3 regions of the Sphingomonas sp. CFBP 13603 genome follow, and region 2 is predicted to be linked to each of the others. Evidence: riboswitches for the same ligand, from Rfam matches in the RefSeq annotation. Region 2 holds a riboswitch; each other region holds the start of a gene.
The links. A riboswitch is a leader RNA that binds a small molecule or an ion and turns the genes downstream of it on or off. The one in region 2 is predicted to bind cobalamin.

Region 1 (10,577 bases), on a different contig from region 2:
GCCGGGCGTCGACGACGTGCCGCATCTCGATAATACCGACATGGTCGCGCTGGAGCAGGTCCCCAAGCATCTCGTCGTCGTCGGCGGAAGCTATGTCGGGCTTGAGTTCGCGCAGATGTATCGAAGGTTCGGCGCGGCGGTGACCGTGGTCGAGCGTGGCGAACGGCTGATCGGGCACGAGGATGCCGACGTGTCCGATGCTGTGCGCGGCATATTGGAGGACGAAGGGATCACGGTGCGGACGGGCGCGAACTGCATCGCGTTCTCGCGCCATGCGGACGGCGTCGCGGTATCGGTCGATTGCCACGCGGGCGATCCCGAGGTGATCGGCAGCCACGTGTTGCTCGCGGTCGGCCGGCGCCCCAATACCAACGACCTCGGGCTCGATCTCGCCGGGATCGCAACGGACGAGAAGGGTTATGTCACCGTCGACGACATGCTGCAGACCAACGTGCCGGGCGTATGGGCGCTGGGCGATTGCAACGGGCGCGGCGCGTTCACGCATACCGCGTACAACGATTTCGAGATCGTCGCGGCGAACCTGCTCGATCATGACGATCGGACGCTGAGCCAGCGGCTGGTCGGCTACGCGCTCTATACCGATCCGCCGCTTGGCCGCGTGGGGATGACGCAGGCGCAAGCGGAGAAGACGGGGCGGCCGATACTGGTCTCGAAGCGGCCGATGACCCGCGTCGGGCGCGCCGTCGAAAAGGGCGAGACCAAGGGGTTCATGAAGATCGTGGCGGATGCGGAAACACAACGGATCCTGGGGGCGGCAATCCTCGGCACCGGCGGCGACGAGGCGATCCACGGGATCCTCGACATGATGAACGCCGATCAGCCGGTGTCCGCGCTGCGCTGGGCGGTGCCCATTCACCCGACCGTGTCGGAGCTGATCCCGACGCTGCTGCTCGGGCTCGAACCGGTGGCGCAGACATGAGCGATCTCGGCGCGCGCGACCACCAGATGTTCCCGGTGCTCAACGCAGAGCAACTTCAGACGGCAAAGCGCTTTGCAAGCGGTCCGGCGCGCGTCTTTGCCGCGGGCGAGCAGGTCTATGCGATCGGTGACCAAGGCGTCGCGGCATGGCTCGTGCTCGAAGGAACGATCGACGTCGTCCGTCGCGACGGATTGAGTCACGAGGCACCGATCACCACGCACGGCCCGGGGCAATTGACGGGCGAGGTCAACCAGCTTGCCGGGCGCCCGACGATCGCTGGAGGCACGGCTGGCCCCCAAGGCTGTACCGCGCTGCCGTTCGATCCGGCGCATCTGCGCGCGCTGATGGTCGGCTCGGCCGACGTCGGCGAGATCGTGATGCGCGCGCTGATCCTCCGGCGGGTCGGGTTGATCGAGCAGGGCAGCGGGGGGACGGTCATCGTCGGCCTGCCGGACAGTCCAGACGTCGTCCGGCTACAGGGGTTTCTCACGCGATCGGGCTATCCGAACATCGTCCTCGATGCGGCATCCGATGACGAGGGGCGTGCACTGGTCGAGCGGACCGGTGTCGCGTCGAGCGATCTGCCGCTCGTAGTCTGCCCGAATGGTACGGTGCTCAAAAGGCCGTCAGATATCGAGGTTGCGGCTTGTCTAGGCATCACGCCCGAGCTTGATCCGGACACCGTGTACGACGTCGCGATCGTCGGCGCGGGGCCGGCGGGGCTGGCGGCGGCGGTGTATGCGGCGTCGGAGGGACTGTCGGTGATCGTGCTCGACGAGCGTGCGATCGGCGGACAGGCGGGGGCGTCGGCTAGGATCGAGAACTACCTGGGCTTCCCGACCGGCATTTCGGGGCAGGCGCTGGCCGGGCGTGCATTCAACCAGGCGCTCAAGTTCGGCGCGGAGATCGCGATCCCGCTGACCGTCGAGCATCTCGAATGCGAGGAGGATCGGCCCGCGGGTGACCCGCTGGCGCTCGAACTGCCGGGCGATCGACGCGTTCAGTCGCGAACGGTGATCGTCGCGTCGGGCGCGCGGTATCGGCGACCGGACATCCCGGACCTGGCGGAGTTCGAGGGCGCCGGCGTGTCCTATTGGGCGTCGCCGATCGAGGCGCGGTTGTGCGAGGGCGAAGAGGTCGCGCTGGTCGGCGGCGGCAACTCGGCCGGGCAGGCGGTGGTGTTCCTCGCGCCGCGCGTGAAGCATTTGCACTTGATCGTACGACGCCCGTTGGCCGCGACGATGTCGAAATATTTGATCGACCGGATCGCCGCGCTGCCCAACGTGACGATCCGCGTCGGCACCGAGATCGTCGGGCTGGAGGGCGAGCGCGCGACTGGACTGACGGCGGCGATCTTCCGCCAACGCAGCGACGGCGTGGAGACGCGGTGCGCGATGCGACACCTGTTCCTGTTCATCGGCGCGGACCCCAATGCGGGGTGGCTGAAGGGCTGTGTCGATACCGACGAGAAGGGGTTCATCGTCACCGGTGCCGCCGAACTGCCGTTGCAGACGAGCCGCGCGGGCGTGTTCGCGATCGGTGACGTACGGGCCGGATCGACCAAGCGCGTCGCGGCGGCGGTCGGCGAAGGCGCGGCGGTGGTCGCGCAGATCCACACGGTTTTGGCCGACATGGCGGAAAGGCACGCGGAATGAGCTACGGCTGCACGCACATGGAGACGATCCGCGACGTAACGCCGAGCGCGAAGGGATGCGAGGAGTGCCTCCGGATCGGCAGCGAATGGGTGCATCTGCGGCTGTGCCGGGAATGCGGTCATGTCGGCTGTTGCGACGACTCCCCGCACCGCCACGCGACCGGACACTTCCACGCGACACGGCATCCGATTATCGAGGGCTATGACCCGCCGGAAGGCTGGGGCTGGTGCTTCGTGGACGAAACGATGGTGGACCTGCCGGACCAGACGCCGCAGGTTGGGCCGATCCCGCGTTATGTTTGAGGGGGCGGGAATGCCGCTCTCTCAACTATGCCGATAGGTACGACTTGGCGTCCTCAAGCCGTGCGGGCGAGACCTGACGACCTCCACCAACACACCTCCCCGGCGGAGGCCGGGGCCCAGTTGGCATGGCCTGAGTGACAAAACGCAAACCTACATCACCGACGTTCCCCAACTGGCCCCCGGCCTCCGCCGGGGTGGTGCCTACTCGGAAGAATGGAACTAGGCCGAAGCGCTCGCTGGTGCATGCTGAGCGGTGCAAAACTGACGTTGGTACCAACGGTGATCACCGGTCTACTCCACGTCACTAGACACCCCTCCACGCTTGCCTCTCCGCAGGCGGACAGGTAGCCGCCGCCAATCGGTAAAGGCGTGAGTGATCGAAATGCGGCGTTTGATGATCGGCTTCGTAGCTATTGCGGCCTTGGCGTCCGCGGGAACGGCGCAGCCGGCAAGGCGGCAGGTTCAGCGTGCTGAACCGGGACCGAAGCCCGGCCTTGTCCGCGTCCGCATCGTCACCTCCGAGGGGCCGATCCTGCTGGCGCTCGACGCCCGCCACGCACCGAAGACGACCGCTAATTTCCTCGCCTATGTCGATGACGGTCGGTTCGACGGCACCGATTTCTACCGCGCGAGCCGCCAGAAGTCCGGGCCGAAGCTCGGCTTTATCCAGGCGGGCATCCGCACCGACGCGCGGCGGATACTACCGCCGTTTCCGCTCGAGACCACCGCGATGACCGGCATCAAGCATCTCGATGGCACGATCTCGATGGCGCGCGGGATGACGCCGGCGTCGGCTGGGGGGAATTTCTTTATCACGATCGGGCCGGCGCCGGCGATGGACGCGCGCGCGGGGTATCCGGGCTATGCCGCGTTCGGGCATGTCGTCGCAGGGATGGACGTGGTGAAGCGCATCCTCGCCAAGCCGACTGGTGGCGGGATGGATGCGTTCAAGGACCAGATGATCCTGAAGCGGGTCGCTCTGGTGAGTGCGCGGCGTCTGGACGGGGTGGCGAAGCCGACCGGGCTGCCGCGGGCGTGGTTGATCGAAACTGGGCCGCAACGGCGGAGGTGAGGGGCTGGAGGGGGCTGCACATCGACTAATGTTGCTTCGAACGTTTGTCAGTTTGGTCAGGGTAGTGGCGTTTCCCTCATACGCTTATGGCGCAAAGGTAGTCGCCATCGAGTTTTGCACCACCCCGGCGAAAGCCGGGGTTCAATTGGAAAGCTCAAAATGATGGCAGTTTGCCTTTAGGTCAGTAACGTCCCCCAACCGGGCCCCGGCCTCCGCCGGGGTGGTGTTGTGGAAACTGGTCCCCGCAGACCCCTGAATCAGTTGTCACAACCCTCTGTTCTCCCGCGAAGGTGGGAGCCCAGGGTAACGAACGCAGGTATTCTTGGCTCCTGGACCCCCGCCTTCGCGGGGGAACGAAACGGCTTAAGCAGTGAGGCTCAACGCAACCGCTTCCGCGACCTTGATCCCGTCGACCGCCGCGGAAAGAATACCCCCCGCATAGCCAGCGCCTTCGCCAGCCGGGAAAAGCCCCGCCGTATTGAGGCTCACGAAATCGTCGCCCCGTGTGATCCTCACCGGCGACGAGGTCCGCGTCTCGACCCCGGTCAGCACTGCGTCGGGATGATCGTAGCCGGGAATCTCGCGCCCGAACGCGGGCAAAGCTTCCCGCAGCGCGGTGATTGCGAACTCGGGCAGGCATTCCGACAGGTCGGTCATGTGCACGCCCGGCTTGTACGACGGGATCACCGAGCCGAGCGCAGTCGACGCCCGCCCAGCGAGCAGGTCGCCGATGCGTTGCGCGGGTGCCTTGTAGTTCGAACCCCCGGCCACATACGCCCGCGATTCCCAGTAGCGTTGCAGTTCGATCCCGGCGAGCGGGTGGCCGGGATAGTCGCGCTCGGGGTCGATGCCGATGACGATCCCCGAGTTCGCGTTGCGTTCGTTGCGCGAATATTGGCTCATCCCGTTGGTCGCGACGCGGCCTTCCTCGGAGGTCGCGGCGACGACGGTGCCGCCTGGGCACATGCAGAAGCTATAGACGGTTCGCCCGTTCTTGCAGTGATGCGACAGGCTGTACGCCGCCGCGCCGAGATCCGGGTGACCGGCGCAGGGGCCGAACCGGGCTTCGTCGATCCACGACTGCGGATGCTCGATGCGGACACCGATCGAGAACGGCTTCGCTTCGACGTGGACACCCTTGGCATGGAGCATCTCGAACGTGTCGCGGGCGCTGTGGCCGACCGCGAAGACGACGTGGTTGGCTTCGAGATAGTCGCCGGTGCTCAGGTGAAGCCCGCGGAGTTGGCGGGTGCCGGCCTCGTCGACGATGTCGAGACCATCGACGCGCGTCGAGAAGCGGTATTCGCCGCCGAGCGCCTCGATCGTCTCGCGCATGCTCTCGACCATCGTGACGAGGCGGAAGGTGCCGATATGCGGGTGCGCTTCGGTCAGGATTTCGGGCGGCGCACCGGCTTTTACGAACTCGGTCAGGACTTTGCGGCCAAGATGGCGCGGGTCCTTGATCTGGCTCCAGAGCTTGCCGTCGGAGAAGGTGCCGGCGCCGCCCTCGCCGAACTGAACGTTGGATTCGGGGTTGAGGACGCTTTTGCGCCACAAGCCCCAGGTGTCCTTGGTGCGTTCGCGGACGACCTTGCCGCGGTCGAGGATGATCGGGCGGAAGCCCATCTGCGCTAGGATCAGGCCGGCGAACAGGCCACATGGCCCTGCGCCGACGACCACCGGTCGGGGGCCGGTATAGCTCGTGCCGCCCTTGGTGACGAAGCGATATCCCGTGTCGGGGGTGCGCTGGACGTGGCGATCCTTGCGGAAACGCGTGAGGACGGCGTCCTCGTTTTTCAGCGTGACGTCGACCGAATAGACGAGCTGGATGTCCATCTTGTCGCGGGCATCGTGCGCGCGCCTCGCGATGGTGTAGCGGATCAGGTCGCGCGGGGTGACGCGCAGGCGATCGCGGATCGCGGCGGGCAGCGCTTCGTCGGCGTGGTTGAGCGGGAGCTTGAGGTCGGTGAGGCGGAGCATGTCGGTCGCTCTAGCGCCGCGCGGCGCGATCCGCCATCGGGAGGACGAGAGGACTTGATCATGCGGACCGACGACGAGCAGAATGCCAAGAGCGCCAAGCGCAAGGAGGTCCACGACCGGATCGTCGCGAGCAAGACGATCGAGAAGGGCCTGATCATCGTCCACACCGGCAAGGGCAAGGGCAAGTCGACCGCCGCGTTCGGCATGGCGGTGCGGATGATCGGACATGGGCGCAAGGTTGGCGTGGTACAGTTCGTCAAGGGCGCGATGACGACCGGCGAGAAGGCGGTTTTCGATGCGTTCCCGGACCTATGCGAGTTCAAGCCGATGGGGGAGGGCTTTACCTGGGACACGCAGGATCGCGCGCGCGACATCGCGGTGGCGCGCGAGGCGTGGGACGAGGTCAGGCGGATGATTGCCGACCCGTCGTACGCGATGGTGGTCGCGGATGAACTCAATATCGTGTTGCGGTATGAGTATCTGCTGGTCGACGAGGTGCTGGCCGTGTTAGCCGAGAAGCCCGAGATGACGCATGTCGTGGTGACCGGGCGGAACGCGCCGGACGCGCTGATCGAGATGGCGGACCTGGTAACCGAGATGACGCAGGTGAAGCATCCGTTCCGGTCGGGGGTGAAGGCGCAGGCGGGCGTGGAGTTCTAGGCGGCTTCGTACTCTACGACCCAATGAAACCACCGTCCGTCATCCTGACGAAAGTCAGGATCCAGAGCCACGAAGGCCACCTCCCGTTACCCTGGATCCTGACTTTCGTCAGGATGACGGGAGCGCGTGGGGATGGCTGGCGGACTTCTAACCGACGTAGCCGTGTCTTGCGTCGTCTCCACCTCCCGCCTATCGCTGCCCCCGCGACAGGTTCCCCCGATGCTCGCGCGGAGGGGGATGAAAATGGGAACGGGAAACACCCGGCTGCCCCTGCAACTGTACGCGGCGAGCCATCGTGCCTCATGCCATTGGGATGTTCCCGAGAAGGCGGCGCGGACGGCGTTGACCCGCGAGCCAGGAGACCTGCCCGTCGCGGTCGTCTTTCGTCCGGCCAGGGTGCGCCGAACGGACGGGTAACACCCCGAGCGACGACATCGCTTCGCGTTGCGCGGAGGCTGGAGGCATGCACCTTCGCCCTTCGCGTCGTGCGAGACCGACTGTCCGAAGGGGTTTCTATGCCAAGTTCACATCGTTCCGAGATCGTCCGGGAACGGACATGCTGAAGCCGGTCGAAGACGGCGTCGCGGTAGTCGCGTGCAATACGTGCCGCCATTCCACCGATGCGCGCGACGACGAGCACGGCCAACGCGGCGGCGCGCGGCTGGTCAGCGCGCTGAAGGCGGTGCAGGCGAGCGATCCGGCTTATGCCGACGTCGCGGTGCAGGAGATGCCGTGCCTGTTCGCGTGCCAGGATTTCTGCACGATCCACCTCCGCGCGCCCGCCAAGGTTGGCTATGTGCTCGGCAGATTCGAGCCGACCGAAGACGCCGCGCGTGCGATCCTCGATTACGCGCGGCTCTACGGCGAGAGCGCGTTCGGGCAGGTGCCGTTCAAGCAATGGCCGCAGGGGGTGAAGGGCCACTTCATCACGCGCACGCCGCCCGCCGGGTTCGTCGTGGAATGACCTTCTTTTCGACGGCCGGAGCATTTCTGTCATCCTTGCGCGCGTTGCCGCAGCCGGACGAAGCCGCCCGATCGGCGGCGGTGGCGCGTCAGGGGCAACTCACCAAACCGCCGGGTTCGCTCGGGCGGTTGGAAGAGATTGCCGTCTTCATGGCCGGCTGGCAGGGCCATGAACGCCCGCGGCTCGATCGCGGCCGGGTGGTGATCTTTGCGGGTAATCACGGCATCGTCGATCGCGGCGTCAGTGCGTTTCCGGCCTCCGTCACGGCGCAGATGGTGGCCAATTTCGAGCATGGCGGCGCGGCGATCAACGCGCTGTCGCGCGCGGCGGGGCTCGATCTCAGAGTCGTCCCGCTCGACCTCGACCGGCCGACGATCGATTTCACCGTCGCCCCGGCGATGTCGGAGGAGGAATGTCTCGCCGCGATCAACGCGGGCGCCGCCGTCGTTGCGGATGCGCCCGACCTGATCGTGCTCGGCGAAATGGGGATCGGCAACTCGACCTCGGCCGCCGCGCTGTGCCTCGCCAGCTTCGATGGATCGGCACGCGACTGGGTCGGGCCCGGTACGGGAGTCGACGACGACGGCATGGCCCGCAAGATCGCGACCGTGGAGGCCGGGCTGGCGCTGCACCGGGACGCACTGACCACCCCGTTCGAGACGCTACGCAGGCTTGGCGGTCGCGAACTTGCGGCGATCGCAGGCGCGGTCCTCGCGGCGCGCCTCGCTGGCGTACCCGTCATGTTCGATGGCTTCATATGCTGTGCCGCGGTCGCGCCGATCGCCGCTGCGTGCCCGGATATCCTCGCACACTGTCTTGCCGGCCACGTGTCGGCCGAGCCGGGTCATGCGCGCCTGTTGCGGGCATTGGGTCTCGATCCCCTGTTGTCGCTGGGCATGCGGCTCGGCGAGGGAAGCGGCGCGGCGACTGCGACGTTGCTCGTTCGCGCGGCGCTGGCGGCGCATGACGAGATGGCGACATTTGCCGAGGCGGGGGTCTCGGTCGCGTGACCGGCTCGCACATGCTGTACCTGATGCGGCATGGCGCACCGACACGAGAAGGGCTGCTGCTCGGACGGACCGACGCATCGGTGACGGTTCAGGGCATTGCCGCCTGTCTGGCACGGGCGGCGACGCTCGACGTCGCGCGCATCGTGACGTCGGACCTTGCCCGGACACGCGACTGTGCGCGGGCGATCGCCGCCTCTCGGGCGATCGAGGTCGATGTCGACCCGCGGTGGCGCGAGCTCGATTTCGGGGCCTGGGATGGGCTCGAGCCCGCGGAGGTCGATCCGACGGCGTTGGCGCAGTTTTATGACGATCCAGACGCGGCGCCTCCACCGGGCGGGGAGCGCTGGTCTGCGCTCCAAGGCCGCGTGCACGATGCGCTTGCCGATGTGCCCCCGGCGGCGACGCTAATCGTCACGCATGGCGGCGCGATCCGCGCGGCGCTCGCGGATCTGTGCGGGTTCGATCGACGACAGATCTGGGCGTTCGACCTGCCCTATGCGTCGCTCGTGTCGCTGCGGATCTGGCCTGGAGACGAGCGGACCGTCCAGATCGTCGGGCTCGCGACATGAGGCGGCTGATCGTAGCGTTCGGCTTCCTGACGCGCCTGCCGATGCCGCGCGTGACCGTCGGGCCGAGCGGTTTTGCCGAGGCGATACGCTTCTACCCGATCGTCGGGTTGGCAGTCGGCGTGATGGTCGCGGTGGCCGGATGGCTTGGCGCGCTGATCGATCCGTGGACGGGCGCCTGCGCTGCGCTACTGACGTGGGTCGCGATCACCGGCGCTCTGCATCTCGACGGGCTGGCTGACCTCGCCGACGGCCTGGGCGCGGCGCACGGCGATCGGACGCGGTTACTCGCCGTGATGGCGGATCCGCATATCGGCAGCTTCGGCGTCGTCGCGATCGTCAGCCAGATGATCGCCAAGCTGGTGCTGCTGCATGCGGTCGGGATGGCAGGCTGGTGGGTCGTCATCCTCGTGCCGTTTGCGGCGCGGATGGGGCCGCTCGCCTGGGCCAGGATGTTGCCGCCGATCCGGGCGGGCGGCCTGGGGGCGGCGATCGCGGGTGCGGTGCGGCGGCAGGACCTCATCGGCTGGGGACTGGTGCTGGCGTTGGCGGCGGTGATGGCTCCGGCGCTGGTGATCGTTCCGTTCCTGTTGCTCGGCGTGGCGGCGTGGTTGCGGCGGACGCTCGGCGGCGTGACCGGCGATGCCTATGGTGCCGGGATCGAGATCGCCGAGACCGGGGTGCTGCTCGCGCTAGCCGTTGGTGGCGTCATGACCGGCACGCTGCGCTAAAGCCAGCATCGCGTCGAGATCGAGGTGGCGTTCGAGCGTTGCCGCGATCGCGTCGAGCGCCGCGTCGATCGAGGCGCCGTGATCGGGCCCGACCGCATCGACGCCGATCCGCGCGAGCCAGACCGCCCGCTGTTCGGCAAGCGCCAGCAGGCCGTGGACGTAGCTGCCGGCGACGAGCCCGTCCGCGCTGATCGCACCTTCCGGGCTGCCGTCCGCGCGATGGCCAACGGGCTGGGCCAAGCCGGCGCCGTGGGTTTCGCCCATGTGCATCTCATAGCCTGCGAACCGCGCACCGCCCGCGATGCCCTCGACGCGTTCGAGCGTCTTCGTCGCGGTTAGGATCGTGTCGATGTCCAGTAATCCGAGCCCTTCGACGGTGCCCGCCGGGCCCTCGATCCCGTGCGGGTCGGCGATACTGCGTCCGAGCATCTGATAGCCGCCGCAGAGCCCGAGCACCGGCTTGCCGCGACGATGATGCCCGCGGATGTCGATGTCCCAGCCCTGCGCGTGCACGAAAGCGAGATCGGGGATCGTCGCCTTCGATCCGGCGAGGATGATCATGTCGACATCGGGGATCGCAGTGCCGGGCGGTATCATCAGCAGCGATACGCCGGGTTCGAGCCGGAGCGGATCGAGATCGTCGAAATTGGCTATCCGTGGCGTGATCGGGCAGGCGATCGTCACTCGCCGTGCGGCT
Region 2 (10,577 bases):
CGCCTCGCTGACGCCGTCACGCAGCAGCGTGGTGTCGATCGAGTAGAGCGTCTTGCCGGTGAGCGCCTGGTAATACAGCGTCTTGCCGTCGTTGGAGATCGCGATGCCATCCGCGGCAAAGGCGGGCTGACGACCATCGGGGCGGACGAGCGGCTTGCCGTCGGTCATCACCTTCACGGTCTTGTCGATCTGCGTCGAGCCATGGCCGTCGAGCGCGCGCAAGCCCTTGCCGGTTTCGAGATCGATGACGATGATCGCGCCACGCGTCCCGGAATCGGTGATGTAGCCGGTCTTGCCGTCGGGCGAGAAGCGGATGTCGTTGAGGTAGGTGCCCTGCAACGCGACGTCGAGCGGCACCTTGATGACCTTGGTCACGCGGTTAGAGGCGAGGTCGATTTTGACCAACTTTGGCGCGCCTTCGAGGATCTTCTCGTTACCCGGCGCACCGGGATCGAGCACCCAGAGGTTGCCGTGGCCGTCGGGGACGATCGACTGCACGCAGACGAAGTAATTGCCGACCGGCATCTCGTTCGACTTCGCGTTGCGCCAGCTGTTCCACTTGGCGTCCGGATAGGCCTTGAGCGAGCCGTCCTTCATCACTTCGGCGACCGAGATCGGCGCGTCGTCGGTCCAGCGGGGGAAGTTGACGAAGCGACGGCCGTCGGCGGTGACGGCGACGCCGGTCGCCTGGTGATCGAACTGCGCGACCTGGGTGAGGGGGCGACCGCTGGTCTGCGATGCGGTCTGCGCGCTGGCGACGCCGATCGCCGCCGCGGCGACGACGGCGATCGCGGCTACGCCGGCGAGGAAGGGCTTGGTCTTGGACATGATAAGGCTCCGGTCGGTGGTGTCGGACAGTTCGGCAGGATTGCCGGTGAAAAGCTGGATGAGATGCCGCGCGATCGCGTCGGGGGCTTCGCGCTGGATGAAATGGCCGACGCCGTTGAGCGTCACGAACGCGAACGGGCCGGTGAACTTGGCGGGTACCGAGGTGCTCGCCGATGGCGGGTTCACGCCGTCGACCGCGCCCTGGAAATACATCGTCGGCAAGGAGAGCGTCCTGGTCGCCTTCACCTTGTCCTCGAGCCACTGGCTGCGCGGATTGGGCTCGGCTTCGTTCCAGCGCGCGCAATAGCTGTGCAGCGTGACGTCGGCCCAATCGGCGTTCTCGAACGATCGTGCGACGCGGGCGAAGGTCGTCTCGTCGAACCAGCCGGGGGGCGACCAGTTGACCCAGTGGATGTGCGCAAAGCCCTTGTGGTCGTCGCGAACGGCCTGCGCACCGCGCGCGGTGGCCATGAACCAGTGATACCATTGGCGCTGCGCCTGCTCGAACGGCGGCGTCGGCATGCCGCCGAGACGGGGCGGCGTCGCGAGCATCGCCATCCGCTCGACGCGGTCGGGCCAGCCGACTGCGAGCGCCTCCGCGGTGTTCGAGCCCCAGTCGTGCCCGGCGACCATGAACGTCTCGATCCCGAGCCCGTCCATCAACGCGATCATGTCCATCGCCAGGATCGCGCTGTTGCCGGTGCGCGGTGCATCGCGCACGAACCGGGTTTCGCCGAAGCCGCGCAAGGTCGGCACGATAGTCCGCAATCCGGCCGCGTTGAGTGTGGGGATGACGTCGTCCCAGGTCGATGCGTCGTCGGGCCAGCCGTGGATCAGCAGGACCGGCGGGCCATCGCGCGGCCCGGTATCGGCATAGGTGATTGCGAGATCGTCGGTGGTCTGGATCGGCATGATGGTCCTCGTCGGATCGAGGCGTCGGGCTCATGGTGGAAGCTCACGGTGGAGCGGGCCGACGCGAAGGGTCCTGGTATCGAAACAGTCTCGGGAGGCTGCTGTTCCGGCGGCTAAGCCAATGATTTGCAAAGATGATCGGGCGGCGCGACGTGGTGGACCGATTTGCGATCCGCGCGTTGTGGACGGCAGAACTTCAGGAGCGAAATGATGGATTCACGACGTATGGCCGGTGCGGTCGCAGGTGGCCTGGTGGCCGGGCTGGGCATTACTGCGCTGCTAATGGCGGGCGAGCGCAAGAGCGGCGAACCGTCCGAGATCGTCACGCTCGAACGCAAGACCGCGGGGAAACTGGGCATCGACACCCCGGCCGCGGATGCCCTGCCGTCGCCGCGCGAGCAGGCGATCACGCAGGGCGGTCACCTGTTGCTGTCTGCGGCGGCGGGCGCGGTCTATGCCGCGACCGTCGACGAGGAAGCGTCGGTCGTTGGATCGGGCCTGGTGTTCGGCGCGGCGTTCTATGCGGCGATGCACTGGATCACGGGGCCGTTGCTTGGCGTGAAGCCGCCGGAGTGGCAGGCCGATGCGAAGACGATCGGCATGCACAGCGTGAACCATGCGGTGTTCGGGCTGGTCACGGCGCTGGGCGCGAAGCTCGCGACCCGGCGCTGAAATCGAGTATCAGTAGAACGCGATGGTGTGCCCGTACGGCAGACCATCGCGTGCTATCGTCAGCCTGCCGCGTCGACCTGCGGCAGGTAGGCGACATACCCGTTGGCTTCCATCTCGGCGCGGGGGACGAACCGCAGCGACGCCGAATTGATGCAGTAGCGCAGCCCGCCCTTGTCCTGCGGGCCATCCTCGAACACGTGGCCGAGATGGCTATCGGCGCCTGCCGAACGAATCTCGGTGCGGACCATGCCGTGGCTGCGATCGTGGAGTTCGGCGACGTGCTCGGGCGTGATCGGCTTGGTGAAGCTCGGCCAGCCGCAATGCGAATCGAACTTGTCGGCGGATGCGAACAGCGGCTCGCCCGAGACGATGTCGACGTACAGACCGGGCTCGCGCGTGTTGAGATATTCGCCGGTGCCCGGCCGCTCGGTGCCGCTCTGCTGCGTGACGTGGAACTGCTCGGGGGTGAGCTTGGCGATTGCTTCGTCGGTCTTCTTATAGTCGGTCATGGTGATCCTCTCGCGCTCAGGAGAGCGCCGGTTGGCCGTTCGACGCGGACAGGCCGCCGTCGACCGGCAGGTTGACCCCGGTTATATAGTGCGCGTCGGCGCTAGCCAAAAACGCGATGGCGCCGGCGATGTCTTCGGGCTGTGCGCCGCGTGCCATCGGGATGCGCTCCTCGAACTTCGCGATCAGGTCGGGCTGGTCCTTCATGCCGGCTGTCAGCGCCGTGTAGGTCAGCGACGGGTTTACCGCGTTGACGCGGACGCCGTGCTTCGCCTCGTCCATCGCGAGCGCTCGCGTGAAGTTGGTCACCGCGCCCTTGGCAGCGCAGTAGAAGCTGTGGTTCCAGTCGCCGCCGAGGCCCGATACGGACGAGACGTTGACGATGCAGCCCTTGTTCGCGCGCAGCGTGGCGATCGCGGCGCGGCTCATGTGGACGACGCCGTAGAGATCGGTCTCGATGACCTTGGTGAATTCTGAGAGGTCGCCCTCGTCGAGCTTGCCGAGATGGTCGACGCCGGCGTCGTTGACGAGCACGTCGATGCGGCCGAACTTGTCGATCGCGTGTGCCACCAGCGCCTCGCAGGCGGTCATGTCGGAGACGTCGGTTTCGAGCGTTCCGACGGTCGTGCCGTCGAGGCTGGCGGCGACCTTCGCGAGGCCGTCCGTGTCCTTGTCGCCGAGTACGAGCGTCGCGCCTTCCGCGGCGAAACGACGCGCGGCGCCTTCGCCGATGCCGGAGGCGGCGCCGGTGATCACCACGATCTTGTCATCGAATCTCATCGATCTGTGTCCTGAAGCTTTGGGGAGATACCGCGATGAACGACCGACATGCGTCCGGGTTTCCCTGCTGAATCAAAGGGATCGCCGGTCGGTCCCAGCGACGGACCCCGGTTGAGCTTGCACGCGTTGATGCGCTCGAACCTGTTTTCGGAGATCATCATGCTCGCATCCTTCCTGATGGGCCTCGTCGGTGGCCAGCGCGCGATGACGCCGCTCGCCGCGGTCGCCATCGCCGCCGCTCGCGACGAACTGCCTGCCGACAATGGTGCGCCGAAGCTGCTGTCGCATCCCATCGTCGCCGCAGGTGCGCTGGCACTCGCGATCGGCGAGATGGCGGGGGACAAGCAGAAGACCGCGCCCGACCGGATCGTCGCGATCGGCCTGGCCGCGCGGTTCGTCACGTCGGCGATCGCGGGGGCTTCGCTCGTCCCGCGGCGGCAGCGGTGGATCGGCGCCGCGGTGGGTGGACTGACGGCGGTCGCGGCATCCTATCCCGGCTGGCGTGCGCGAATGGCGGCGATGTCGCAGTACGGCCAGACACCGACGGGGTTCGTCGAGGATGCGGTGGTTCTTGCCAGCGCGGCGGCGATCGCGCGCAATGCGGCGAAGCTCGGCGCAGCCTGACGTCGGAGGTGTATTCCGGGCGGGCGGAAAAGCTGCCATGCGGTGGTAATGATCCGTATCTCATTCTCTACGCTCGCCTTCGTGTTGATCTCGTCCGGGAGCGCGATTGCGCAGACAAGTGTCGCGGCCGACCAGCCGGCTGAGATCGTCGTCACCGGGCGCGGGCTTGCCGATGCGCCCGGCGATCGTGCGTACGACGTCGTCACGATCGATCGCGCGCGGATCCAGGCGAATGCGAGCAATCGGCTGGAGAGCGTGCTGGCCGATGTCGCGGGGCTCCAGCAGTTTCGTCGGTCGGATTCGCGCAGCGCCAACCCGACCAGCCAGGGGATTTCGTTGCGCGGGATCGGTGGCAATGCGTCGAGCCGTGCGCTGCTGATCTTCGACGGCGTGCCGCAGGCGGATCCGTTCGGCGGCTGGGTCGCGTTTCCGGCGTATGCGACGGAAAGGCTCGGGCGCATCCGCGTCACGCGCGGCGGCGGTAGCGGGTATCAGGGGCCGGGCGCGCTGGCCGGGACGGTCGAGCTCGAAAGCGCGACGCCGGACCAAGCGGCGCCTTTCCAGGGCAACGTTGCGTATGGCAGCCGGGATTCGGTCGATGCCCAGGGGTATGCCGCACTGGTGCGCGGGTCGGGGTTTGCGACCCTGTCCGGCGCTTACGCGCGCGGGGATGGCTTCACGCCGACCGTCGAGGAAAGCCGGGGGATCGTCGATCGCGCCGCGCCGTACGAGCAGGCGTCGGGCGCGCTGCGGACCGTCGTCGGGATCGGTGCGAAGACCGAATTGCAGATGAATGCGAGCGCATTCACCGATCGGCGCGACCGGGGCAGCGACTTCACCGACAACAAGAGCGAAGGCGCGGATGCGAGCGTCCGGCTGGTCGGGCGCGGGCGTTGGGGATATTCGGCGCTGGCGTATCTGCAGACGCGCGCGTTCGCGAGCAGCTTCAACAGCATCAATGCCGCGCGGACGACCGCAATCCAGTCGCTCAACCAGTATAATACGCCCGCGACGGGGCTGGGGGGACGGATCGAGATCCTCCCGCCGCTGGGCGAGAGCATCGCGCTTCGCCTGGGAGCGGATGTTCGCGATGTCAGCGGGAAGACGCAGGAGCTGTACACGTTCGTCAACGCAGCGCCGACGCGGCGGCGCGAGGCCGGCGGGAGCACGACGACGACTGGCGTGTTCGCGGATGGGAGCCTCGTCGCGGGCGACTTCACGTTCAGCCTGGGTGGCCGGGTCGACTGGTGGTCGATCGACGGTGGCTATCTGTCCGAACGGCCGCTCGCGGGCGGCGCGGCGCTGACCAATCTGCGCTATGCGGATCGCGACGGCAGCGAGACGACCGGCCGGGCGGGCGTAGCGTATCAACCGGTCGAGGCGATCACGCTGCGGGCGGCCGGGTATCGCGGGTGGCGATTGCCGACGCTCAACGAACTGTATCGACCATTCCGCGTCGGCAACGATGCGACCGCGGCGAACGCGCTGCTGTCGCCGGAGCGGCTGACCGGGGTCGAGGGCGGTGTCACGCTGACGCCTGCTCCGGGCGTGAGCATCGCCGCGACGTATTTCTACAACCGGCTGAAGGATGCGGTGGCCAACGTCACGACGACCAACCCGCCGCAGGTGTTGCCGGGGGTGACGACCTACCGCGTTCGCCAGAACCTCGACGCGATCCGCGCGCACGGGTTCGAGCTGGATGCGGCGTATCGGCCGGGTCCGTTTGGCGTGCAGGCATCGTGGTCGCATACGAATTCGAAGGTCGAGGGGTCGGGGATCACGGCTGCTCTGGACGGTTTGCGTCCGGCGCAGACCCCGCGCGATCAGGTTTCGGGGACGATCGACTGGCGACACGACGCGGCAGCGCTGTCGCTGACCGTGCGCCATATCGGCCGGCAGTTCGATGACGACCAGAACACGCGGGTGCTCGATCCGGCGACGACGCTGGACGCGTATGCGGCGTTGCCGATCCTGCGCTCGCTGGTCGCCGAGGTGCGCGGGGAGAATTTGTTCAACGAGCGCGTCGAGGCAGGGATCAGCGGCGCGAACATCGTCGAGCGCGCCACGCCGCGAACGATCTGGGTGGGGCTGCGGTACGGCGGGCGGTGAGCGCCGATCGTCTCCAGGTGTCTCTGCGTTGACCCGTGTCTGGCGCACGACTAATGCCGCCAACGTGAAGGGTTCCCGGCGACGGGATCAAAAGGGAAGTCGGTGCGCGGGCCGGGTCGTCACGATCCAAATCCGCAAGACCGGCGCTGTACCCGCAACTGTGACCGGATAGCGGCCACCCCGATATGCCACTGGGTCTCGACCTGGGAAGGCGGGGTGGGCGCGGCGACCCGGAAGCCAGGAGACCTGCCTCTCACGGTCGATCCACTGCGCGGGCGGGTGTCCGGCGCGGACGAGTGCTCCGGTCATGCCGGGTTTCCTCGAGCGAGAGACGTCTGGCCGCCCGGCGAATGGTCGCTGGCGGTTCCGTTTAGGACGCAGCCGATGACGAAATTCTTCCTTCTCCTGAGTGCCGCGGCGATCGCATCGCCCGCCTATGCGCAGGACATTCCCGACTTCGACGCCCCCGAAGTCGTCGTCACCGCGACCCGCGCGGCGCAACCGCTGAGCGAGATCGGCCAGGCCGTGACCGTGATCGACCGCGCCGAGATCGAGCGCCGCCAGACCACCGTCGTGTCCGATCTGCTCGCGACCACGCCGGGCATTACCGTCACGCGCAACGGTACGGTCGGCGCGCTGACCAGCGTTCGCATCCGCGGTGCCGAGGCGGACCAGACGCTCGTCGTGATCGATGGCGTGCGCGTCAACGACCCCTCGTCGACCGGGGGCGGCTTCAACTTCGGCAACCTGCTGTCGAGCTCGGTCGAGCGCATCGAGATATTGCGCGGGCCGAACTCGGTGCCTTGGGGCAGCCAGGCGATTGGGGGCGTCGTCAACATCATCACAGCCGCGCCGACCGAGGGCGTGCAAGCGCGCGCCAACGCCGAGTACGGCTATGCCGACAGCGTGTTCGCGAGCGCGGGCGTCTCGGGCAAGTCGGGGCCGGTGTCCGGATCGCTGACCGGCGGCTATCTGCGCACCGACGGTATCTCGTCCGCAGCCAGCGGCACGGAGCGCGACGGCTATCGCCAATATGGCGCAACCGGGCGGGTGGGCGTCGAGTTCGCGCCGGGCATCGGCCTGGACCTGCGCGGCTATTTCGCGGACAGCAAAGTCGAGATCGACGACGGTTTTGACCCGAACACGTTCGTGGTCGCCGACAGTCTCGCCTACGCCACCACGCAAGAGCTTTACGGCTATGCGGGCCTACATGCGAACCTCGCGGACGGTCGGTTCAACAACCGCGTGGCGTTCACGATCGCCGATATCAACCGCGACAACTTCACCCAGCCCGGTGGCGACATATCGTTCATTGGCCGTGGCCGTAGCGAGCGCTATGAATATCAGGGCGACTTCCGCCCGCTCGACCAGGTGCGCGTCGTCGCAGGTGTCGAGCGCGAGAACAGTCGTTTCAACGACGGCTTCACGTTTGCAGATACCGGCATCACCAGCGTGTACGGCCAGCTGATCGTCAAGCCGCTCGATATCCTCACGGTCACCGGCGGCGTCCGCAACGACGACCACGACGATTTCGGCAGCCACACGACGTTCGGCGCCAACGCAGCGTTGGCATTGCGGACCGGCACCACCGTCCGCGCGAGCTATGGCGAGGGCTTCAAGGCACCGACCTTGTACCAGCTGTTCTCCGACTACGGGAACCGTGGCCTCGATCCGGAGACGGCACGCAACTTCGACGTTGGCGTCGAACAGGCGTTTCTCGGCAACCGGGCGCGCGTCGCGGTGACCTATTTCAATCGCCGCACGCGCAACCAGATCGACTTCCGCGATTGCAGCCCGGCCGAGCTGGCGACGCCCGGTTCGATCTGCGCCAACCGTCCGTTCGGCGTTTACGACAACGTCGCGCGGGCCGAAGCGGATGGCGTCGAATTCACGCTCGCGCTGCGCCCGGTCGACGCGCTGACGCTGACCGCCAACTACAGCTATATCGACACCGAGAACCGCTCGATCGGGGACAATTTCGGCAATGTTCTGGCACGTCGCCCAAAGCAGACCGCGAGCGTCGATGCCGATTATCGGTTCGCGTTCGGACTGTCCGTCGGCGGCACCGTGACGATGGTCGGCGACAGCTTCGACGAGGCGAGCAATACCACGCGGCTCGACGGCTATGCGCTGGCCGGCGTCCGTGCGGAACTGCCGATCGGCGAGCGGTTCGCGGTCTATGGCCGCGTCGATAATCTGACCGACTCGCGGTACGAGACGATTGCCGGCTACGGCAATTACGGCCGCGCGGCCTATGGCGGCGTGCGGTTGCGCCTGAAGTGAGGCGCGGGGCGATCCTCCTCGCGCTCCTGATCGGGGGCTGCGCCAAGCCCCCCGGCGCGGGAGTAGGCGGGGGGATCGTCTCGACCAATCCGTGCGCGGATTCGGTGCTGGTCCGCATCCTGCCGCCCGCAAAGATGGCCGCGATCAGCCATTATTCGCAGGATCCCTCCGCAACCTCGATCCCGATCGCTGTCGCGCGTAGGTTTCGCGGGATCGCCGGGACCGCAGAGGAGGTGATCGCGCTCCACCCCGATCTGGTCATCGCTAGCACCTACACGCCCCCCGCGACGCAGGCGGCCTATGCGCGGGCCGGTTTGAAGACGCTGCTGATCGGCATCCCCGACTCGATCGCGGAGAGCCAGGCGCAGGTCACGCAGATCGCCGAGGCTGCCGGTGCGCCGATGGGCGGCGCGCGAATCAACGCTGAGATCGACCGCGCGGTGTCGCGCCGGAGCCGCAAGGATGGCGCTTCGCCGAGCGCGTTGCTCTATATCAGCGGCGATCTCGCGACCGGGGGGAGCACGTTGCTGAACGACATGATGACGCGCGTCGGCTTCCGCAACGCCGCCGCGAGCTACGGCCTGACGCATACCGGCACGCTGTCAGCCGAAACGATCGTGACGCAGCCCCCCGCCGTCGTGATCGCTTCCGAACGAAAAAGCCGCGGCACCGCGCTGCGCCACCGCTTGTTGCCGAACACGCCGCAAGCCGTCTTCCCGCGCGTCCTGGTCAATTGCGGTGGGCCGACGATCCCGCCTGCGCTCGAACGCCTTGCCGCGATCCGGGCGGGGCTGTGATGCTGCACGCATACCAAAACCACCCCGGCGAAGGCCGGGGCCCAATTGGAATGGCCGAAGTAACGGAGTGCCGCGCATCGTCACGACCGTCCTCCAATTGGGCCCCGGCCTCCGCCGGGGTGGCGGTCGTGGCGGTGGTCGGTATGGGCGAGGCGGCGTTTTGATGACCCGCACCCTCAAGCTCGTCGCCCTCGGTCTGCTCGTGATCCTCCTGTTCGGCCTGTCGCTCGGCTGCGGGAAAGTCTGGGTGCCGGCCTCCGCCTGGTTCTCGACCGACCCGCGCTGGTGGATCATCCTCGAACTGCGCCTCCCACGTGCAGTCCTCGGGCTAGCGCTCGGCGCCACGCTCGGCCTGTCGGGCGCGGTGCTGCAAGGCTATCTCCGCAATCCGCTCGCCGACCCCGCCGTCGTCGGCGTGTCGTCGGTCGCAGCCCTCGCAGCAGTCGCGGCAATCGTGTTCGGGCTCGGCTCCGGCCCCGCGATCTTCGCGGCGGCGATGCTGGGGGCAGGCGGCGCGGTCGCGTTGCTCGCCGCGCTGACATGGCGGTCGCCGAGCGCGATCACCTTCATCCTCGCGGGTACGGTGCTGTCGAGCCTCGCCGGCGCGCTGACCGCGTTCCTGATCTCGATCGCGCCGAACCCCTATGCGGTCGCCGAGGTGATCGACTGGATCATGGGCGCGCTGACCGATCGCGGTTGGGACGACGTGACGCTCGCGCTCCCGCCGATGGCGGTCGGCGCGGCGCTGCTGATGCTCACCGGCCGCTCGCTCGACGCGCTGGCGCTGGGCGAGGCGGCGGCGCGGTCGCTCGGGACGCGGATGGGCCGGGTCCGATTGCTGGTCGTGCTCGGCACGGGGCTCGTCGTCGGTGCTGGCGTCGCCGTGACCGGCGTGATCGGCTTCGTCGGGCTGGTCGTCCCGCATCTGTTGCGACCGATCTTCGGTCACCGCCCGAGCGCGTTGCTGCTGCCCTCCGCGCTCGGTGGAGCGGCGCTCGTGCTCGCTGCCGACAGCCTCGTCCGCCTCGCGCCCGGCGCGGGCGAAGTCCGGCTCGGCGTGGCGAT
Region 3 (10,577 bases), on a different contig from region 2:
ACGATGCCGCCTGTCAAAGAGGACACGTACAACTCGGTGCCCGGCGGATCTGCGAGCGTCACTTTCCAGAGCGGACGATGTCGATCGAACCCGCCAGACACAGTCCATTGATCGCGAACGATGCGTTCGACCTGCGCTGCAGGTTCCCGGCCGAAGCGGCTCGCCACGCGCGTGGCGTAGGCGGCGTCGACTGGCGCAAGCAGGGCGCCAGCGTCAGCGGAAACGGTTCGCCGGTCGCCTTCCCAGCGTTCGATCCGCCAGACTGGGACGCCGTCGCGCATCTCGAGCAACAGCTCCTGCGGCAGGTGTCCGCCGTCGATTGGCGGCGGCACGTTCACCGCGCGCCAGTCGATCGGCTCCGCGCGTGCCAAAGTCTCGGCCGGTGTGAGCGACGGATAGGGGACGTACAGCATCACCAGCCCCGACACGAACCACATCGCGAAGAACAGGCAGCTGGCGATGCCGACCCACCGATGGACGAGATACAACCAGCGCCGGCCGACCCTGCCGAACGACGCGGGGCGGCGGAGGCTAGAACCCGGCACGAAGCGAAACGTCCACTGCGCGAGGCCGTCCGAGGATCCACTGCTGCGCACCGTAGCTGTTGATCGCATAATCCTTGTCGAGCAGATTATAGACGTGGAGATCGACCGCGACCCGCGGCGTCATTGCGTAGGACAGCGTGGCGTCGACGGTCACGTAACCGGGTATGCGGAAGTCGTTCGCGTTATCCGAATAGCGGCGTCCGACATAGCGGAGCCCGGCGTGCGCCTGGAATGCGCGCGTCGCGGTCCAGCGCAGCCACAGGTTCGCCACCGTCTCCGGTACGTCGGGCGGCGTGTTGCCGGCGTAACTCCTGCCGCCCGAGACGAAATCGTCGAACCTCGCGTTCAATACGCTGCCGTTCGCGTCGATCCCGAACCCCTTGGGCAAGTCCAGCGAGACGGCAGCCTCGATACCCTTGGCGGATCGCTGGCCGACCTGCTCGATCGGACTGGTCGGCGTCAGCTGCGACAGCAGGCCTTTCTTGACGATGCGATACGCCGCGATCGTCGCGGTGCCGCGTCCGCCCAGGAACGCCGCCTTGGCGCCGATCTCGACCTGATCGCCCTTTGCGTTGCTGAACTGCACCTGCCCGGTCGAATAGGTCGTCAGCGTGCCGAGCGGATCGACCCCGGTCGCGTATTGCGCATAGAGCGAGACGGTCGGGATCGGTTGATAGACACTGCCGACGCGCCACGTCGTGTTGTGGAGCCGCTTGTCGAGCGCCAAGGTCTCCGTGGGGACGGCGACCGTGGAGTCGATCGTCCAGCGCTGGATCCGGTCGCGTTCGTACCGGATGCCGCCGACGATCGAGACGTGATCGCCGAGCTTCAGCCGGTCCTCCGCGAAGACCGCATATTCGTTGGTCCGCGTACGATAGCGCGGTGCGATCCCCTGCGTGTCGACGATCAGGCCGGGGTCGAAGTCATACGGGTCGACTGGGGAAATCTGCGGGTCGGCGCCGAAATTATGCGAGTATGTGAGCTTGATCAGGTTCACGTCGAAACCCAGCACGACATCGTTCGAAATGCCGTCGGCGATGGGCGTCTTCAGAGTCATGCTGGCCTGATCGCCCCATTGCGTCTGGTCGTGGACGATCCCGGTCATGTCGGTGCGATAGATCCGGCCGGGCGTAGCAGGATCGCCATTGGCACCGTTCGGGCAGAAACCGTCCGCCGCGATCCAGCAATAGCTTTCGAGATTGAGCCACGATCGCTTCGAGGTCAGGCGGTACGCCTGGTTGCTGACGGTGAGCGCGTCGGTCGGCGTCCAATCGATCTGCAGGCTGGTGCGGTTGTCGCGGTACCGGACATGCCCGTCGCGCGTGTTGTAGTTGCGATCGCGGTTGTTGTCGTCGAGACGCCCGTCGATCAGCGGCGTGCCGAAATAGCGCATCGGGTTCTGGTTGCCGTAATCGTCGCGCGCGGTGACGACGAGCGTGTCGGTCGGTGCCCAGCGCAGCGTGGCGGACAGCGCGTAGCTGCGTGACTGCCCGCGATCGACATAGCCTTCGGACCGCCGATAGCTGCCGTCGACGCGGTACGACAGGTCATTGCCGATCGGTCCGCCTGCGCCGGCTGCGACATGGAAACTGTCCTGCGATCCATAGCCGATCTCGCCGTCGACCTGCGTCCGTACGGTATTCGGCTGGCGCATCAGCACGTTGACCGCGCCGCCTAGCGCACCTTGGCCGTAGAGTACGGAGGCGGGGCCGCTGAGGATGTCGATGCGGTCGACCATCCACGGGTCGGTCGGGAAGGTGATCGTGCCGGCCGCCGGAAACAGCCGGGCGCCGTCGATCAGCTGGAGCACCGAACCCTGGCCGCTGAACCCGCGGGCGGCGAGCGCGGTGCCGCCATTGCCGAGATTGCCGACGCTGGTGATGCCGGGCGCGCGGCTGGTCGCGTCGATCACCGTCATGTCGCCGCGTGCCCGGATCGTATCCCCGTCTATGACGGACAGCGTCGCGGGTGTTTCGAGCGGCGTCAGTTTGAGCCGGCTGCCGGTCGCGTTCGGGACGGTGAGGTCCGCTTGATGACGACCGGTGACGAGGATGTCGTCGGTCGTATCGCCGGATCGGTCCTCCGCGATCTGAGCGTATGCCGTGGGCGGCAGTATCGAAACGAGAAAGGACGCGGCGATCGTGGCGCGCGAAATCGAAAAGACCATTGGTAACCCCCGGGGCGTCGGACGAACCGGCAGGGGACGCTCTCGAGCATGGCGCGCGAGCCCACGCCTCGGCCCGCGTCACGAGCGATCGGCCCGAGCACGCGCCTAAGCGAACGGGAGCAGTCGTGCCCGCCGGACGCCGTCGCGGCCGGCACGTCTGCCCATGCGGTCCCCACCGCACACATCGTCGCTCAGACGGAGTACCGTGCCTCGGCCATCCCCTGGACCAGGCAAGAGCGACCACACGCCGGCAGGTCTCCTGGCTCACGGGTCACCGCTTGGTGCACAACCTTCCCAGACCGATCGGTCCAGTGGCTGGTGGCTCGGGGCATTCGCCCGGCCACGCACATGCATCACGCTCGCCGCTTACAGTTGCAGGGACAGCCTCGGCATCGGATGGCCGAAGCCACCCTCACCGCGTTCCCTTTTAAGCTCCTTGCGGAGCACCGGTGCGATCATGCCGACCCGTCCGAAGAACGGGCCGACGGGGAAGGTGTAGCTCGGGCGGGAAGTGCGGGCAATCGACGATCGTGTCGGACCCGTTCTAAACGCCGACGAAGGCTGCGTAGCGGGCGACGAAGTCCGCATGGGATGGCAGGGCTTCGGCGGCGCGCAGGGTGGCCGCCCGCATCTGGCGGAGGGCGTCTGCAACGCGGTCGGCATCGAGCGCATCGACGACCGGGTCGTAACCTACCGGTATGACGTTCTGGCCGAGCAGAACCTGAACCCAGCTCGGGATGCCGAACAGTTCGTCGTCGTAGCGGAAGATGCGCCCCTTCTCGCGGAACAGTGCGACCTTGCGAGTCAGGCTGTCGGGCACCGGCATGGTGCGGACATGGCGCCAGAACACGGAGTCGTCGCGGCGGGTCGCGTGATAGTGCAGGATGATGAAATCGCGGATCGACGTGTAGGCGTCGCCCATCAGCCGGTTGTATTCGTCGCGTTCGACGGCGGAAAAGCCGCGATCGGGGAACAGCGCGAACAGCTTCGAGATGCCGGTCTGGATCAGGTGGATGCTGGTCGATTCGAGCGGTTCGAGGAAGCCGCCGGCAAGGCCGAGCGCAACGACGTTGCCCTCCCACATTTTCGCGCGCCGGCCTGCCTTGAAGCGAAGCTGGCGCGGATCGGCGGTCGAGGCGCTGTCGAGGTTCGCGAGCAGGAGCGCGGTGGCCTCGTCGTCTGACATGTGCGTGCTGGCGTAGACATGGCCGTTGCCGGTGCGGTGCTGGAGCGGGATCCGCCATTGCCAGCCCGCCGGGCGTGCGGTGGCGCGGGTGTAGGGCAGTACAGGCGTGGTCGGTTCGGTCGGAACCGCGATCGCACGGTCGCAGGGAAGCCAGTGCGACCAGTCCTCGAATTCGACCCCCATCGTGTCGCCGAGCAGCAGGCTGCGGAAGCCCGAGCAATCGATGAACAGGTCGCCCTCTACCGCGGTGCCATCCTCGAGCCGAACTGCGCGGACATGGCCGTTCTCCGGATCGCGGTCGGCGCCGATGATGCGGCCTTCGACGCGAGTGACACCACCGGCCTCGGCGTGCCGACGCAGGAAGGCGGCGTAGAGGCTGGCGTCGAAATGATAGGCGTAGGCCATGGGGCTTGCGCCCGACCGGCGCTGCTCGTCGTTCGGTAGCCCGAAACGGCCAACCCTTGAGGCCATGCCACCCGGAGAATAGGCCTCGATTGCGCCGATGCCGGGGTGGTTCTGTAGTTTCAGCCAAAGTTGATGAAACGCCAGGCCCTGGATGTCCCTACCGATCGTCCCGAACGTATGCATGTACCGATCGGCGCCGGTGTCCCAGCCGACGAACTCGATCCCGAGCTTGAAGGTAGCGCCTGTCGCGCGGACGAAGTCACGTTCGTCTATGCCGAGCAGATGATTGAAGCCGAGGATGGGCGGGATCGTCGCCTCGCCGACGCCGACCGTGCCGATCGCATCGGATTCGACGAGGACGATCTGGCGCTGGCCGTCGTCGAGGAAGCGTGCCGCTGCGGCAGCCGCCATCCAGCCGGCGGTGCCGCCGCCGACGATGACGACTTTGCGAATGGGATCGGTCATCGAGTGCGTTCCAAGTGTGCGAGATAGGTAGGGTAGAGCGGAAGCCGTGATGGCAGCGCGCCGTTGTTCTCGGCCATTTGGCTGAGCGCTGCGCGGACGGATGCCAGCGGCGCTGACGCGGCGACCGGATCGGGAACGCGTGGAATAGTGCCAAGGCCTAGAAGCAGGCCACGCCACTCGTCCGGCTCGAAGCTTTCGTCTTCGTAGAACGGCAGGCGACCGCGGTGAGCGAACTGGTCGAGCGTGTGATCGAGGCTGTCCGTGCGAGGCAGTCGGCGGACGTGCTTCCAGAAGTCGCCGCCAGTTCGGGTCGCGGCGTGATAGTGCGCGGCCTGGAAATCGCGCACGCGCGATGCCTGGCGGTAGGTGCGGGCGTTGTACTCGGCGAGTTCGCTGGCGGCGCAGTCACGGCCGGGCAGGAGGTCGATCGCGCGCAGGATCCCTGCTTGCGCGAGGTGGAGATTGGCGTCGGCCAGCGGATCGAGCGTGACAGCGGCGTCACCGAGCGCGAGGACGTTGTGGAGCCAGGGTTCCGGGCGGGCGCCGGGGGCGATGTCCACGACCTCCTCGCCTGCGGGGAGAATGCGACGTGCGCTGGAGTCCGGTGTCTGGGCGGCGGCATAGGCAAGGCCGACCAGCGTGCGATCCCGCAAAGGCTTTTCGAACCGCCACCCCGCTGGAAGTGCGATCAGATCGTCGGTCGGGGAGGGCGCGCGGGCCGGCCCCGTACCCAGGAGCAGGCGGTCGACAGGCAGGTATCTGCCCCAATCTTCCCACCGCGTGTCGATCGCCGAGCGAAGCGGGGCGGCGGGGCCGGCGCAATCGAGATACAGATCCGCCACGATCCGACGACCATCCGCCAACATCAGCGCCTCGACGCCGCCGTCCGCACGGCGTTCGACGCCCGCGAACGCACTTGGAACGGGCGCCAGGCCAAGATGCCGCGCCAACGCGCGAAGCAGATCCCGGTAGCGCGGCGGATCGAGACGAAGCGCATAGGCAATGCCTGAAAGCGGTGAAGCCGGATCGTCCGCTGGGTGCACGAACCGGTCTGCTACCGCGAGAGCAGCGGCTGGCGAGAACGCATCGAACGCAGCGACCTTGCCGGCGCGGCGGGCGTTCAGCCAATGCTGCTGGAACGCCCCTGTGCCGATCGGACCGCCGCGGTCACCTCGTGCCAGGACGACACGTCCGCCGTCGGAGCGCCAGTCGGACAGTCGCGTGCCGATATGATGCAGCGTACCGGCGGCCAGGAGATCGCGTTCGCCAAGGCCTATGCGGTCATGGAACGCGGCGATCGATGGCAACGTGCCGGGCATGCGATCCGCCAGCGCGGCGGGGTCTGCTGGAGTTTCGATCAACGTGATCGCGAGCCCCGGCAGCGCACGGGCGAAGGCAATCGCGGCAGACAGGCCTACGATGCCGGCGCCCAACACCGCAATGCTGCGAACGGGTGTGCGTTCGGTCATGCCGGGATCGTCGCGTTGCGCTGGGCGAGGAACGCGGCGTGGTCCGGCATCGCCCCGGCAGTGGCGGCGACCTGTGCGCGGAGATTGGCGACGGCGCGGTCGAGTCCGTCGAGCGCGGGGCCGTTCGCGCGCTGGTCCCAGCCCTGGGGGACAATGCCTTGGCCCAGATACACGGCCAGCCAGCTCGGCTCGAGGAACAGCCCCTCGCTATACTGCGCGACGCGGCCGGCGCGGCGAAACAAGTCCATCTTCTCCGCGAGCGTGTCCGGCACCTCCATCGTCCGGACGTGGTTCCAGAAGTCGGAATCGTCGCGGGTGGTGGCGTGGTAATGGAGGATCAGGAAATCGCGGATGCGGTCATATTCCATGTCGACCAGGCGATTGAACTCGGTCCGGTCCGTCGGCGAGATACCCTTCGATCCGGCGCGTTGCGGGAACAGTTCGATCAACTGCGTAATCGCCATCTGCGCGAGGTAGATGCTCGTCGATTCGAGCGGTTCGAGGAAGCCGGAGGCGAGCCCGATGCCGACGACGTTGCCGACCCAGCTATTGCGGCGGCGGCCAGCGCGGAACTTGAGGAAGCGCGGGTCGGCGAGAGGCTTGCCCTCGACCGAAGCGACCAGCGAGTCCGCGGCGGCCTGGTCGTCGAGATGTGCGCTGGAATAGACATAGCCGTTGCCGACGCGGTGCTGGAGCGGGATGCGCCATTGCCAGCCGGCCGACTTCGCGGTGGCGCGGGTATAGGGCTCGATCGGCCCCTGGGGTGACGCGCAGGGCATTGCCACCGCGCGGTCGCAAGGTAGCCAATTTGACCAATCCTCCCACGGCTCTGCCATCGTATCGCCGAGCAGCAGGCTGCGGAATCCCGAGCAATCGACGAACAGGTCGCCTTCGATCGTCTCGCCCGAATCGAGACGTACGGCGCGGACGTTGCCGGTCTCCGCGTGCTGGTCGACGGCGACGATCCGGCCTTCGGTGCGGCGTGCGCCCTGTGCCTCGGCGAAGCGGCGCAGATAGGGTCCGAACAGCGTCGCATCGAACTGATAGGCATAGCCGAAGCTCGCCGCGAGATCGTCGGCAGGGCCGTCGGGGATGGCGAAGCGATCCGCGGTGGCGGCGGCGACCGCGACCGAATAGTCGCCGATCGGCCCTGCGCGTCCGGCAGCGTTCAACCGCAGCCAGTAATGATGGAAGCCGACGTCGCCGAGCGGACGCCCGAACGTGCCGAACGGGTGGATATAGCTGTCGCCGATCGCGCCGAAGTCTCGAAAGTCGATGCCGAGCTTGAACGTCGCATGCGTCGCCCGCATGAAATCCGCCTCGTCCAGCCCCAGTCGTTCGACGAACGCGCGGATGTGCGGCAGCGTCGCCTCGCCGACGCCGACGATGCCGATCTCCGCCGACTCGATCAGGTGCACGGTGCACGCGTTCGGCAGCAGCCGGTCGAGCGCCGCGGCCGTCATCCATCCCGCCGTGCCGCCGCCCACGATCACGACTCGCGTTCGCTCGATTTCCGTCATCATCCCCTCGCGTCGATTAGGACCGTTACGAGACTGTTACCCTGGGGCAACACTGGAACGGCATCCTTTCGAATCTGTCTACCAAATTTCATTATTCAACTTGTGACGGAAAACATAGCTGAGTAATGGTTGGTTCGGCGACCGATTTATCGTTCGTTCCTAGGGAGAAAGCGCGGTTTGTACGCCTGCTTCAGAAGCGGCGGCAAGGGTGCTGGTGGATGTATAAGGGGTCAATAATGCCAAGTGCTGGTGCGTCTGTGACGGTTCGTCTCGCTTCCCGTTTATTCGGTGGAAGCGTCTCCGTCCTTGCGATCGCGTTCGCTGCAACGCCGTCGTTCGCGCAGGTCGCCGATCCTGCCACTGCGGATGCGCAAACCGTTCCAGCGCCTGCGGGTTCGGGTACAGCGAGCACCACATCAGGGTCGACCAGCCTCGATGCGGCGACCGCGGGCACGGCGCCCGGTTCCGCCGGCAACACAACCGGCACGTCGGGTGCTGCGCAGGACGCCGGCAACCCGACGCCCGAAACCGAGCGCGAAGAGATCGTCGTCACGGGCGTCCGCCAGAGCTTGGCGACGGCACAGAACATCAAGCGCAACTCCGATACCGTCGTCGACGCGATCACCGCGCAGGACATCGGTGCACTGCCCGACCGTTCGGTCAACGAAGCGCTGCAACGCGTACCAGGCGTCGCGATCAGTCGCTTTGCCGCGCCCACGGACTCCGCACATTTCTCGGTCGAGGGTTCGGGCGTCGTCATTCGCGGGCTCAGCTATGTCCGTGGCGAATTCAACGGTCGCGACACGTTCGCGGCATCAGGCGGCCGTGAGATCGGCTTCAACGACGTGCCCGCCGAACTGATCGGCTCGGTCGAGGTGTTCAAGAACCTCACGGCTGACCTGATCGAGGGCGGCATTTCCGGCACGGTCAACATCAACACCCGCAAGCCGTTCGACCAGGAACAGCGTCTCGTCTATCTCTCCGGCAGCATGAACTACGGCGACATGGCCAAGCGCGGCGCGCCGTCCGTCGTCGGTCTCTTCAGTCAGCAATGGGATGCGCCCGGCGGCGGTCGTTTCGGTCTGCTCGCCAGCGGCAGTTACTCTGAGCAGAACAGCCGCTCGGACTCGGTGTTCCTCTCGTCCTATCTGCCTCGCTTCAACGACGATACCAACGGTAATGGTCGTCAGGACGCCGGCGAAGGCCGCGTCTCGAATCCGGGTACGGCCTATGCCGCAAACTTGTTCGATACCTATCCGGTGCCGGCAGGGCGCCAGTCGGTCTTCGTGCCGATGGGCGGCGGCAATCGTACGCAGACGTTCAATCGCCAGCGTATCGGCGTCTCGGCGGCTGGCCAGTATGAGAACGCGTCGCGCTCGGTGCTGTTGACCGCACAGTATCTGCGTACCGATGCGCGCCAGAACTGGATCGAGCACACGATCGAGCCAAGCGTAGGCCTCGCGGATTCGGTTTTGATCAAGCCGGTACCTGGTACCACGCCTACCTATAACGACGACGGCGTCTTCACGAGCGGTTCGCTGTACCGGCCCAACACCGTGCAGACGTTCAACGGTGCGCCGCTGCCGCAGTTTGCTGTCAATGGCGGTCCGATCGTGTTTGCGAATCGCTACACCGAGGGGCAGTCGGTCACGCAGGACTTCTCGTTCAACGCAAAGCTGAATCCGGTCGAGAAGCTCCACATCAATCTTGACGCGCAATATGTGAAGTCGAACGCCGACAGCATCGACGACAATGTCGGCACCACCAGCTATGGCGGGTTCGGCATCGACGTGACGGGCAACACGCCAAAGGTCCTGTTCCAGCCCGAGGGTCGCGACCCCACGGCCTATTTTGCCAACCCGTCCTCGCAATATTTCCACGATGCGATGAACAACCGCACCGACAATGACGGCAAGGAATGGGCGTTCCGTGGTGACGTCCAGTACGACTTCAGTGAGGACAGCTTCCTGCGTAAGGTCCGCGTCGGTGGCCGCTACGCGAAGCGCGACCAGACCGTGCGCACCAACGACTACAACAACTGGGGCGCGTTGTCGGAAACCTGGACGAGCGGCGGCCCGGTTGGCCTGAACACCGCGCCGAACCAGACCGAGCTGTTCCAGTACCAGGATTTCTATCGCAACAATTCGACCCAGCCGCCCGCGACGAACTACATTTCCGATGCGGTGCTGCGCGATCACGATGCACTGACCGCGTTGCTGCGCCGCGTTGCTGCGCAGGGTGGCGGTACGTACGTGCCGCTTGAGGATCGTACCAACCTGGTCGACGATTATTTCCGCGCGAGCGAATATTATCGCAACAAGGAAACGACTTGGGGCGGTTATGCGCGCGTTGATTTCGGCGTCGAAGATTTCGGCAACGGCATGTCGCTGTCAGGTAACGTCGGTGTCCGTTTCGTCCGCACCAAGGACGAGTCGTTCGGTGCGCTGACGTTCCCGACGCGGGTTCAGATCATCAACAACTTCCCCACCGCGGCGGCCTTCTGTGGCTCGATCGCGCCGGGGGCGACCATTCCGTCCTTCTGTGGCCTGACAGCGGCGCAGCAGAACGCCGTACTTGGCTTCTCGAACGGAACGTCGATCCCGGATACGGCCAGCCAGACGTTCAACTTCTGGCTGCCGAGCGCGAACCTCCGGTTGCAGGCGACCGACAAGCTGCAGTTCCGCGTTGCCGCATCGAAGGCGATCTCGCGGCCGAACTTCGGCGATCTGCGCAACTTCACCGGCGTCACGCCGGGAACGTCGGCGGCTGGCAACGCCGCCAGCAGCTTTGGCTTCCAGTCGACCGCGCGCAATCCGTTCC

Region 1: it holds a riboswitch for cobalamin, as region 2 does, so the genes downstream of both, IFR23_RS08970 (DUF1636 domain-containing protein) here and IFR23_RS14990 (TonB-dependent receptor plug domain-containing protein) in region 2, are expected to answer to the same signal.
Region 3: it holds a riboswitch for cobalamin, as region 2 does, so the genes downstream of both, IFR23_RS07970 (TonB-dependent receptor) here and IFR23_RS14990 (TonB-dependent receptor plug domain-containing protein) in region 2, are expected to answer to the same signal.

The regions. Positions count from the first base shown of each region.
Region 1 is NZ_JADBIA010000004.1:263,879-274,455, reverse strand. It holds gene IFR23_RS09000 (FAD-containing oxidoreductase) at 1-940, shown strand, start outside; gene IFR23_RS08995 (FAD-dependent oxidoreductase) at 937-2,595, shown strand; gene IFR23_RS08990 (UBP-type zinc finger domain-containing protein) at 2,592-2,897, shown strand; gene IFR23_RS08985 (peptidylprolyl isomerase) at 3,292-3,969, shown strand; gene IFR23_RS08980 (NAD(P)/FAD-dependent oxidoreductase) at 4,333-5,949, opposite strand; gene cobO (cob(I)yrinic acid a,c-diamide adenosyltransferase) at 6,010-6,609, shown strand; cobalamin riboswitch at 6,801-6,994, shown strand; gene IFR23_RS08970 (DUF1636 domain-containing protein) at 7,166-7,573, shown strand; gene cobT (nicotinate-nucleotide--dimethylbenzimidazole phosphoribosyltransferase) at 7,570-8,583, shown strand; gene IFR23_RS08960 (histidine phosphatase family protein) at 8,580-9,152, shown strand; gene cobS (adenosylcobinamide-GDP ribazoletransferase) at 9,149-9,880, shown strand; gene IFR23_RS08950 (cobyric acid synthase) at 9,842-10,577, opposite strand, start outside.
Region 2 is NZ_JADBIA010000010.1:69,864-80,440, forward strand. It holds gene IFR23_RS14955 (alpha/beta fold hydrolase) at 1-1,740, opposite strand, end outside; gene IFR23_RS14960 (hypothetical protein) at 1,951-2,412, shown strand; gene msrB (peptide-methionine (R)-S-oxide reductase MsrB) at 2,472-2,921, opposite strand; gene IFR23_RS14970 (SDR family NAD(P)-dependent oxidoreductase) at 2,938-3,699, opposite strand; gene IFR23_RS14975 (hypothetical protein) at 3,696-3,860, opposite strand; gene IFR23_RS14980 (DUF4126 domain-containing protein) at 3,859-4,323, shown strand; gene IFR23_RS14985 (TonB-dependent receptor) at 4,372-6,432, shown strand; cobalamin riboswitch at 6,485-6,700, shown strand; gene IFR23_RS14990 (TonB-dependent receptor plug domain-containing protein) at 6,817-8,715, shown strand; gene IFR23_RS14995 (ABC transporter substrate-binding protein) at 8,712-9,512, shown strand; gene IFR23_RS15000 (FecCD family ABC transporter permease) at 9,676-10,577, shown strand, end outside.
Region 3 is NZ_JADBIA010000004.1:28,572-39,148, forward strand. It holds gene IFR23_RS07965 (PepSY domain-containing protein) at 1-596, opposite strand, end outside; gene IFR23_RS07970 (TonB-dependent receptor) at 532-2,712, opposite strand; cobalamin riboswitch at 2,945-3,176, opposite strand; gene IFR23_RS07975 (tryptophan halogenase family protein) at 3,257-4,768, opposite strand; gene IFR23_RS07980 (tryptophan 7-halogenase) at 4,765-6,237, opposite strand; gene IFR23_RS07985 (tryptophan halogenase family protein) at 6,234-7,757, opposite strand; gene IFR23_RS07990 (TonB-dependent receptor) at 8,015-10,577, shown strand, end outside.